DNA from 3 places in the Streptomyces collinus genome. Region 3 is predicted to be linked to each of the others. Evidence: riboswitches for the same ligand, from Rfam matches in the RefSeq annotation. Region 3 holds a riboswitch; each other region holds the start of a gene.
The links. Region 3 has a riboswitch for cyclic di-AMP ahead of RFN52_RS24845 (C40 family peptidase). Riboswitches for the same ligand answer to the same signal wherever they lie in the genome.

Region 1 (3,044 bases), 2.2 Mb from region 3:
CGGAGTTCCGCAATCAGCTCGTACTCAATCTCGCCCGCGAGGACGTCCGGGAGTACCTCTGGGAGCGGCTCCACGGGCTTCTCGCCGGCGCTCCCGTCGACTACGTCAAGTGGGACTTCAACCGCTGCTTCACCGACGCCGGCTGGCCGGACGACCCCTACCCGCAGCGGCTGTGGGTCGACCACGTGCACGGCCTGTACGCCCTGCTGGACCGGTTGCGGGCCGCCCATCCCGGCGTGGCCTTCGAGTCCTGCTCGGGTGGCGGCGGGCGGATCGACCTCGGTGTGCTGAGCCGCACGGACCAGGTGTGGACCTCCGACAACACCGACCCGCTCGACCGGCTCGCCATCCAGCACGGCTTCAGCCAGATCCATCCGGCCCGGGTCATGGCCGCCTGGGTCACCGACAGTCCGAACGTCATGCTCAACCAGCGGGCCAGCTCCTTGCGGTTCCGCTTCGTCAGCGCCATGGCCGGGGTGCTGGGGGTCGGCGGCGACCTCACGCGGTGGACGGAGGAGGAGCTCGCCGAGGCGCGGGAGTGGGTGGGGCTCTACAAGGAGATCCGGCCCGTGGTGCAACGCGGCGACCAGTACCGGCTGCGTCCCCCGGGGGGCGGACTGAGCGCCGTGCAGTACGTCCTCGGCGACGAGACCGTCGTCCTCGCCTGGCTCCAGGCGCAGCGCTACGGCGAGCCCGTACCGGCCCTCCGGCTGCGTGCCCTCGACCCGGCCGCATCGTACGAATGCCTCGAAACAGGCGAAATTCACCGGGGGGCGGTGCTGCTTCACCACGGACTGCGGGTCGGTCTGCGGGGGGATCTGGACGCGACGGTCGTCCGCCTTAAGCGGAAGTAGCCGTTCTGTCCGAATAGGCCGCTAAAGGCGCTTAGGGATAACGTGCCCCGATCGTAAAGGAGATGAGGTCGGGGTGCGTGACCATCGTCATATTCGTGACGATGTGCTGTTGCCATGTTCACGTAATTCTGGCGTTATTCAGGGCGGTTGGGGAAAGCAGGAGATCGGTAATCCACGCTCGGTGACCGCAGATGTGGCGACGCGTCAAGAGAAACACCGTCACGGGCAACCGCAAGCTTGTCCGTTTGCGTCCTGGTCGCTTACGTTCCACACCAATCCGGACGGACGCCTAATCCTGCCGCCGACCGGAGCCCGCACACACTGACCCGACGTACGGCAGGAGCGGGGGACCCACAGGTAAGACGCCTGTTCCGGTTCCCGGAACGGCTTGGGGTTAAGCCGCGCCCCGGCGCGGCCGGGCATCTCCAGCTCGCACCCGACAGCTCACCTCGCAGGCGACGGAGAGGAATTCGCCATGCCCGCGAAGGGTAAGCACCGCCGTCCCAAGACCCAGCGTTTCACCCGCTCCATCGCCGTCGCCGGAACCGGCGGAGCCGCTCTCGCGCTGCCGCTCATGGGAGCCGCCGGCGCCCACGCCGCCACCCCGCAGTCGGCACCGGAAAAGGCGGTCCAGTCCGCTCCGGCGGCCGAGAAGAAGGCCGCCGAAAAGGCCACCGGTGCTCGCACCTACACCGTGGAGGCCGGCGACTGTCTCGCGAAGATCGCCGACGACCAGAACGTCAGCGGCGGCTGGAAGAAGCTCTACGCGGACAACCGCGCCGCCGTCGGCTCCGACCCGTCGCTGATCCACCCGGGCCTGAAGCTGTCGATCGGCAAGCAGGCCGCGGGCGCGCCGAAGTCCTCGGCCCCGTCCGCGCCGAAGGCCTCCGCCCCGAAGCCCTCGGCCGCGAAGCCGTCCGCCGCCGAGTCGGCCCCGAAGGCGGAGACCGCCGCGAAGCCGGCCGCCGCCAAGCCCGCCGCCGAGGGCAACGCCAGTGGGTACGCCCTCCCGGTGGACGGGGCCACCGTCGGCACCCCGTACCGCATGTCCGGCAGCATGTGGTCCAGCGGCTACCACACCGGTGTCGACTTCGTCGTCCCGACCGGCACCTCCCTCAAGGCCGTCGGCGCGGGCACGGTCGTCTCCGCCGGCTGGGGCGGCGCGTACGGCAACCAGGTCGTCATCAAGCTGAACGACGGCCATTACGCCCAGTACGCCCACTTGTCCCAGCTCTCCGTCTCGGCCGGCCAGACCGTGACCGCCGGGCAGCAGGTCGGCCTGTCGGGCGCCACCGGCAACGTGACCGGACCGCACCTGCACTTCGAGATCCGCACGACGCCGGACTACGGCTCGGACGTGGACCCGGTCGCCTTCCTGCGCTCGCACGGCGTCTCCGTCGGCTGACCGACCGCACGACCACCTGCCTGACACGCGGCCGAAGGCCGGACCCCGATCCCCGGGTCCGGCCTTCGGTGTGCGCGCATGCCGTCGGCCGCGTCAAGGGATCGACAGGCGGCGGCCGTTGGGACAGAGTGATCCCGTCCGGAGTGCAAGCGCTTTCCAGAGCCTTCCCGGCGGATCCCGAGGAGCTGTGTCCCGTGCCGACCACCCGCAGAGCGTTCGGAGCCCTGGCCGCCGGAGCCGCCCTGGCGGCCCTCACCCCCACGGCCACCGCGCACGCCGCGCCCCGTCACCGCCGCCTCGTCGCGCGCGACGACTTCTGTCACGGCCTCGGTCGGTGGGCCACCGAACTCCAGGGCGGCGGCACCGTCACCGCCTCCCGCGGCATCCTGGAGATCGATGTACCGAGCGGTGCGACCGTGTGGTTCAGGCAGCGGCTCGAAGGGCCGTACGTCCTCGAATACACCGCGACCGCCGTCTCCGAGGGCGGGGTCAACGACCGGGTCTCGGACCTCAACAACTTCTGGAACGCGACCGACGTACGCTCCCCGGACGACCTCTTCGCGACTCCGCGCGGCGGCGCCCTCGACGAGTACGACCACCTCACGACGTACTACGCGGGATACGGGGCCAACTACAACACCACGACCCGGCTGCGCCGTTACGTCGGCGAGCCCGGCGTCCGCCCCCTGGTGTTCGACTACACCGAGCCGCTGCTGGTCCCGAACGAGCCCAACCGGGTCCGGATCGTCTCCGACGGCTCGACGGTCCGGTGGTGGAACAACGGG
Region 2 (3,044 bases), 1.2 Mb from region 3:
GCCCGCAGCCGCTCGGCGGAGATGTTGGAGGCGGCGATGTGCCGCACCTTCCCGGCCTTCACGAGGGTGTCGAGCGCGCCGATGATCTCCTCGACGGGCACGTCGGGCTGGTCGAAGTGCGTGTAGTACAGGTCGATGTAGTCGGTGCCGAGGCGCCGCAGGGAGGCGTCGGCGGCGGCCTTGATGGTGGCGGCGGACAGGCCGCGGAACTCGGGGTGCTGGCTGACCTTCGTGGCGACGACGACGTCCGCCCGGTTGCCGCGGGACTTCAGCCACTTGCCGAGCACGGTCTCGGACTCTCCGCCCCGGTTGCCCTCGACCCAGGCCGAGTAGGAGTCGGCGGTGTCGACGAAGTTGCCGCCGGCGGCGGTGTAGGCGTCGAGGACGGCGAACGACTGGTCCTCGTCGGCGGTCCAGCCGAAGACGTTGCCGCCGAGGGCGAGCGGGAAGACCTGGAGGTCGGAAGGGCCGAGCTTACGCAGAGAAGTCATGCTTCACGTCAACGCCGGTACCGGAGCCGCCCATTCCCACTCGGCCGTGCACCCCGATACCCACTCGGCCGTGCACGCCGAAAATCCGGCAGCCCTGACGTCGGGGGGTCGTCGTCAGGGCCGCCGGTGCTTCAACGGGTGGGAACGGCTTACGGGTTCAGTCCCTTGCCCCGCAGCCACGCCATCGGGTCGATGCCGCTCGCGGAGCCGCCGGAGTGGACCTCCAGGTGAAGGTGGGCCCCGGTGACGTTGCCGGTGGCGCCCACACGGCCGATGACCTCGCCCGTGCTGACCTTCTGGCCGACGCTGACGCCGATGGAGGACTGGTGCGCGTACCAGATCTCGGTGCCGTCATCGAGGGTGAGGACGGTCTTGTAGCCGTACGAGCCGTTCCAGCCGGCCTCGGTGATGGTGCCGCTGTGGACGGCCTTGATCGGCGTGCCCGTGGGGGCGGCGAAGTCCAGGCCCGTGTGGTAGCCGGAGGACCAGTAGGCGCCGGCCTGGCCGAAGCTGGAGGTGATGGTGTACGAGGAGGTCGGCAGCGTGAACTGCTTGGCCAGGGCTGCGAGACGCTCGGCCTCGGCCTTCTTCCTGGCCTCCTCCTCCGCCTTCCTCTTGGCCTCGGCGGCCTTGGCCTTGGCTTCCTCCTGCGCCTTGGCGACCGCTTCCGCGGCTGCCTTCTCGGCGGCGGCCGCGGCGTCCTCTGCGGCCTTGGTCTCGATCTGGTCCTGCTGGTGCTCGACCTGGGCCATGATCCGGGCGCGCAGGGCCTCGCCGGCGCCGGCGCCGGAGGCGCTCTCGCCCTGCTCGGGGGCGGCCGTGGCGGTGCCGAGGCTGCTGAGCGGGGTGGCGGAACCTTCGGGGGTGTCGTCGTCCGAGATGAGGGAACCCACCGAGGGCAGGTCCGGCACGGAGATGGACACCGGGGGCTTGCCGGTCTGGGCACTGGCCATGCCGCCGGCACCCACGGCCGCGATGACGCCGACGCCCAGGACGGTGGAGCTGCGGGCGAGGCCTCCGCCGCGCTGCTTGGTGACGCGATGCCGGCCACGGACGGGACGGATGGACTCCTCGGTGGGGTTCCACTCCTGGAACGGGCCCTCGTCGGTGCGCTGACCGCCGAAGCCGAAGGTGTCGTTCTCGCGCTTCGGCGCGTACGGGGCCGCGGGGGCAGGCCGGTTGGACGCCACGTGGGCGTACTCCTTTCCTTCCTTCTCGCCTACCGGGTTAGCTGACGGGTTCGGAGCAGGAAGGTCTCCTACGCGCGTATACCGGCCGTGCTTGCACGGTGGTATACGCCCGATTCACCCCAAGTGGTGGTTCCCCGGTTCCCTTTCGGGATTCGGCGCGTGCGCACGGAGCCGCCTTCTGTGACGGCTGGGACGACCGCGCTGCGTTATCGAACGTTAATGGAGGCGCGAGGGGTATTCCAGCGATTCCACTTGATCATTAACCTTTTTCACGCGGACTTACCTGCCATGACCGGAGTAAATCGGGCGAGTTGGCCGCTTCGCAAGTGACTGACGAGTTTTGACGGTGCGTCAGTCACCACGCGCAACGGGGTGGTTCGCTCACCGAGCGTAATGAGCTACGGGGAAATGCACCGAGGGCCGGAATCCTTTCGGATTCCGGCCCTCGGCCTTCAGTAGCGGGGACAGGATTTGAACCTGCGACCTCTGGGTTATGAGCCCAGCGAGCTACCGAGCTGCTCCACCCCGCGTCGTTGTGACTCCAGTGTACGCCATCCGCGGGACCACTCGTGCACACCCACGGATCGGCCCGTGCTCAGCCCGGCAGGTGGCGGTTCGGGGCCTTGGCCCGCTCCTCGTGCTCCGGGAGGACGACGACCTCCACTCCGCCGGCCGCCAGGAGGCCGCTGCCGTCGGCGTCCGTCACGAAGGTGTCGGGCTCGCGCCAGGCCGTGACGACCCGCCCTACGCCCGCGTCGAGGATCAGCCGGGCGCAGGGCGCGGGGCGGGAGGCGCGGCGGGCGCAGGGCTCCAGGCTGCTGTACACCGTCGCGCCGGGCAGGCGCGGGTCGGCCGGGTCGAGCTTCGCCAGGGCCGCCTCCTCGGCGTGCACGACCGGGTCGCCGGCCTCGCGGGAATGGCCGCGGGCCAGTTCCGTGCCGTCGGCGGCGACCACGACCGCGCCCACACTGAACGCCGTGTCCGACGGCGGGCAGCGCTCGGCCAGGTCGCAGGCGAGGGCCAGCCAGTGGTGGTCGGCGGCGGCGGGCAGGGCGCCGGCGCCCGGGGCGGTCGGCTCGTAGCGCATCAGGACCACGTCCTCGATCCGCCGCGACTCCAGCAGCCGGAGCCGGCCGCCCTGGTAGCCGCCGGGGCCGAAGAGGCGGGGTGCCCCGGGGTCGCCCACGAAGAGCGGGGCGAGGACCAGCTGGAGTTCGTCGGCGAGGCCCTGGGTGAGGAGCTGGGTGTGGATCGTGCCGCCGCCCTCGACCATGAGCCGCCCTACGCCCCGGACGTCGTGCAGGTGCGTGAGCAGCCGGCGCCAGTCGAGGCCGGCGCCGAGCGGGACGACGTCGGCGGCGAG
Region 3 (3,044 bases):
CTGCGGTGTCCTCTTCAACGACACCGGCGCCGCGCGCTCCATGGGCATCCGGCTGAAGGACAACTTCACCGACACGCCTCACGCCGAGGACTTCGGCACGTACAGCACCTACGCCGGGCCCGTCTACCAGAAGCGCGGCGGCTGCGGCGAGGCGTACTCCTACATGAAGTCCGGGAGCAGGGTCGTCGTCGACAACATCTACACGATGTCCGGATGCAACTGACCTGAACTCGTGACGGGCTGCGTAGCGCGCAGGGCGTCGGCAGGCATTCCAAGGCCGCGAATTCAATGCCGCTGACGTGCCCCAGGAAGACATCGCTGCCACCCTGCGGAGCGTTTCTCAGCGATCTGTCGCAGACGGCAGACCGACGACAGACCGCTGAGAATCCGACTGACTGGAACCGGCCCCGCAGGGACTTCTCAGGCCGGCCGCACCACGCTGTGGATGGCCGACTCGCCGTCGTAGTAGGTCGACTCCTCGCGCACGTACGTGCCGGGCTTCGGGGCGTGGATCATCATGCCGTTGCCGATGTAGATCCCGACGTGGGTGACGTCGTCGTAGAAGAAGACCAGGTCACCGGGCTGGGCCTGGGAGAGCGGGACCGTGGTGCCGGCGTTCACCTGGTCGTAGGTCGTGCGCGGCAGGTCGACGCCGGCGGCCTTCCAGGCGGCCTGGGTGAGACCGGAGCAGTCGTAGGAGCCGGGGCCGACCGCGCCCCACACATACGGCTTGCCGATCTGCGCGCGGGCGAAGGCGAGCGCCTTGTCGGCCTTGGTGGCGTACGAGGAGTCGGCCGGGGCCGTCGAGGTGGACGAGCCGGAGCCCGCCGAACCCGACGACGAGGATCCGCTGTCCTGCTGCTGGGCGGCCTCCTCCTGCGCCTGCTGCTGCGCGGCCTGCTGCCGGGCCAGCTCTGCGGCCTTGCGGGCGGCCTCCTCCTGCTTCTCCTTCTCGATCGCCGCGAGCCGGGCCTTCTCCTCGGCGGTCAGCTTCGACATCAGCTCGCGCGCGTCGGCGAGCTTGCGCTGGACGGTCGCCTTGGCGGCCTTCAGATCGCCCTGCGACTCGGTGAGCGCCTCCAGGCTCTCGGTGGCCTCCTGGCGCTTCGTCATCGTCTCGGACTGCTGCGCGATGTAGTCGTCGACCGCGACCTTCTGGCGGCCCGTCATCCGGTCCATCAGCTGGGTCTGGTCGAAGTAGTCCTGCGGGGTGTCCGCCAGCAGGAACGTCGCCGTGTCCGGGGCGGCGGCGCCGGTGCGGTACTGGGCGGAGGCGAAGGACCCCAGCTCCTCGCGCGCCTCGTTGAGCTTCTGGGTGCGCTTCGCGACGTCGTCGATGAGGGCGTCGGCGCGTTTGCGCTGCTTCGCCGTCTTCTCCTTGGCCGCGTTGTACTTCTCGGTCGCCGACCCCGCCTGGCGGTACAGGTCGTCGACCTTCTTCTCGACTTCTTCCAGGCTGGGTTTGTCGTCGGCCTCGGGGGCGGCGTTGGCCGACTGGGACAGCAGGGCCACGGAGGTGAGGGCCGCCGTTGCGAGGGCGGGGGTCCGTATGCCTGCCACGCGCGTACCCGTAGGACGCGACTTGCGGTGCGACGCCAAGGGAGGCGACTCCTTCCACGTTCCGCCTACCGGGTTAGCTGTCGGGTTCGGGCGGGTGGTTCGGAAGGTTTGCCCTACGGCCTTCTCCGCACAGGGAGTCGGGCCGATTCACCCCAGGTTCACGGTTGGGTCCCCGGCTCCGGCTGCCACTGCGGCACACCGGACTCGGCGGAGGCCGCGCGGCCCGGCGACGTTCGCCGGTGGGGGTCATGCGGCCTGGTCGCACGGTAGCCAACTCGTGTGGCCCCTGTGAAGGTTGATGGGTGATATGCCCGATACATTTTCGTGACCTCGGTCATGAACGTTGCCGAGAGTGAATGATCGAGGGGGTTTGGTCACGTTTCATCCATGATTGCGGGGGGTGTAGCAGGCCGTGATCATGCGGTCATGGAGGGCGACAATGCGCCGCCGGCCGGTCGCCGGGGGGTCGGGCGCCCGGCGATGTTCTCAGGGCGGCGGCGGGCTGTCAGTGGGGCGCCCTAGACTCGGAGAGCGATGAGCAGCCTCTTTGACGACAGCTTCCTGGCGAACCTCCAGGCCCAGCGGGGCCCCGCGGACGAGCCCCCGCCGCCGCCCGAGGACGATCACGTTCCGGAGTCGATTCCGGACGATCTGTTCGGCGGGAAGTTCGACGCGCCCCCGGACCGGGACGCCTACTACCGGGACGGCGCACCCCGCCCGGTCGTGGACACCGCCGCGCTCCTGGAAGGGCTGAACGACAACCAGCGCGCCGCCGTCGTCCACTCCGGCTCCCCGCTGCTCATCGTGGCCGGTGCCGGCTCCGGCAAGACCCGCGTGCTCACGCACCGCATCGCCCACCTGCTCGCCGAGCGCGGCGTGCACCCGGGCCAGATCCTCGCGATCACCTTCACCAACAAGGCCGCGGGCGAGATGAAGGAGCGCGTCGAGCAGCTCGTCGGCCCGCGCGCCAACGCCATGTGGGTCATGACGTTCCACAGTGCGTGCGTGCGCATCCTCCGCCGCGAGAGCAAGAAACTCGGCTTCACATCGAGCTTCTCGATCTACGACGCCGCCGACTCCAAGCGCCTGATGGCCCTGGTCTGCCGTGACCTCGACCTCGACCCCAAGCGCTTCCCGCCGAAGTCCTTCAGCGCCAAGATCAGCAACCTGAAGAACGAGCTGATCGACGAGGAGGACTTCGCCGCCCAGGCCACCGACGGCTTCGAGAAGACCCTCGCCCAGGCCTACGCCATGTACCAGTCGCGGCTGCGCGAGGCGAACGCCCTCGACTTCGACGACCTGATCATGACGACGGTCAATCTCCTGCGCGCCTTCCCGGACGTCGCCGAGCACTACCGCCGCCGCTTCCGGCACGTGCTGGTCGACGAGTACCAGGACACCAACCACGCCCAGTACGCCCTCGTCCGGGAGCTGGTCGGCACCTCCGAGCACCCCGTCGACGTACCGCCCGAGGCCGAGGTCCC

Region 1: it holds a riboswitch for cyclic di-AMP, as region 3 does, so the genes downstream of both, RFN52_RS34620 (M23 family metallopeptidase) here and RFN52_RS24845 (C40 family peptidase) in region 3, are expected to answer to the same signal.
Region 2: it holds a riboswitch for cyclic di-AMP, as region 3 does, so the genes downstream of both, RFN52_RS18965 (M23 family metallopeptidase) here and RFN52_RS24845 (C40 family peptidase) in region 3, are expected to answer to the same signal.

The regions. Positions count from the first base shown of each region.
Region 1 is NZ_CP133771.1:7,677,014-7,680,057, forward strand. Features, by position in the region: gene RFN52_RS34615 (alpha-galactosidase) at 1-854, shown strand, start outside; cyclic di-AMP (ydaO/yuaA leader) riboswitch at 1,171-1,325, shown strand; gene RFN52_RS34620 (M23 family metallopeptidase) at 1,330-2,259, shown strand; gene RFN52_RS34625 (DUF6250 domain-containing protein) at 2,454-3,044, shown strand, end outside.
Region 2 is NZ_CP133771.1:4,188,525-4,191,568, forward strand. Features, by position in the region: gene RFN52_RS18960 (aldo/keto reductase) at 1-491, opposite strand, end outside; gene RFN52_RS18965 (M23 family metallopeptidase) at 641-1,681, opposite strand; cyclic di-AMP (ydaO/yuaA leader) riboswitch at 1,693-1,849, opposite strand; tRNA gene RFN52_RS18970 (tRNA-Met) at 2,138-2,211, opposite strand; gene RFN52_RS18975 (dihydrofolate reductase family protein) at 2,277-3,044, opposite strand, start outside.
Region 3 is NZ_CP133771.1:5,429,958-5,433,001, forward strand. Features, by position in the region: gene RFN52_RS24840 (hypothetical protein) at 1-223, shown strand, start outside; gene RFN52_RS24845 (C40 family peptidase) at 421-1,599, opposite strand; cyclic di-AMP (ydaO/yuaA leader) riboswitch at 1,608-1,780, opposite strand; gene pcrA (DNA helicase PcrA) at 2,095-3,044, shown strand, end outside.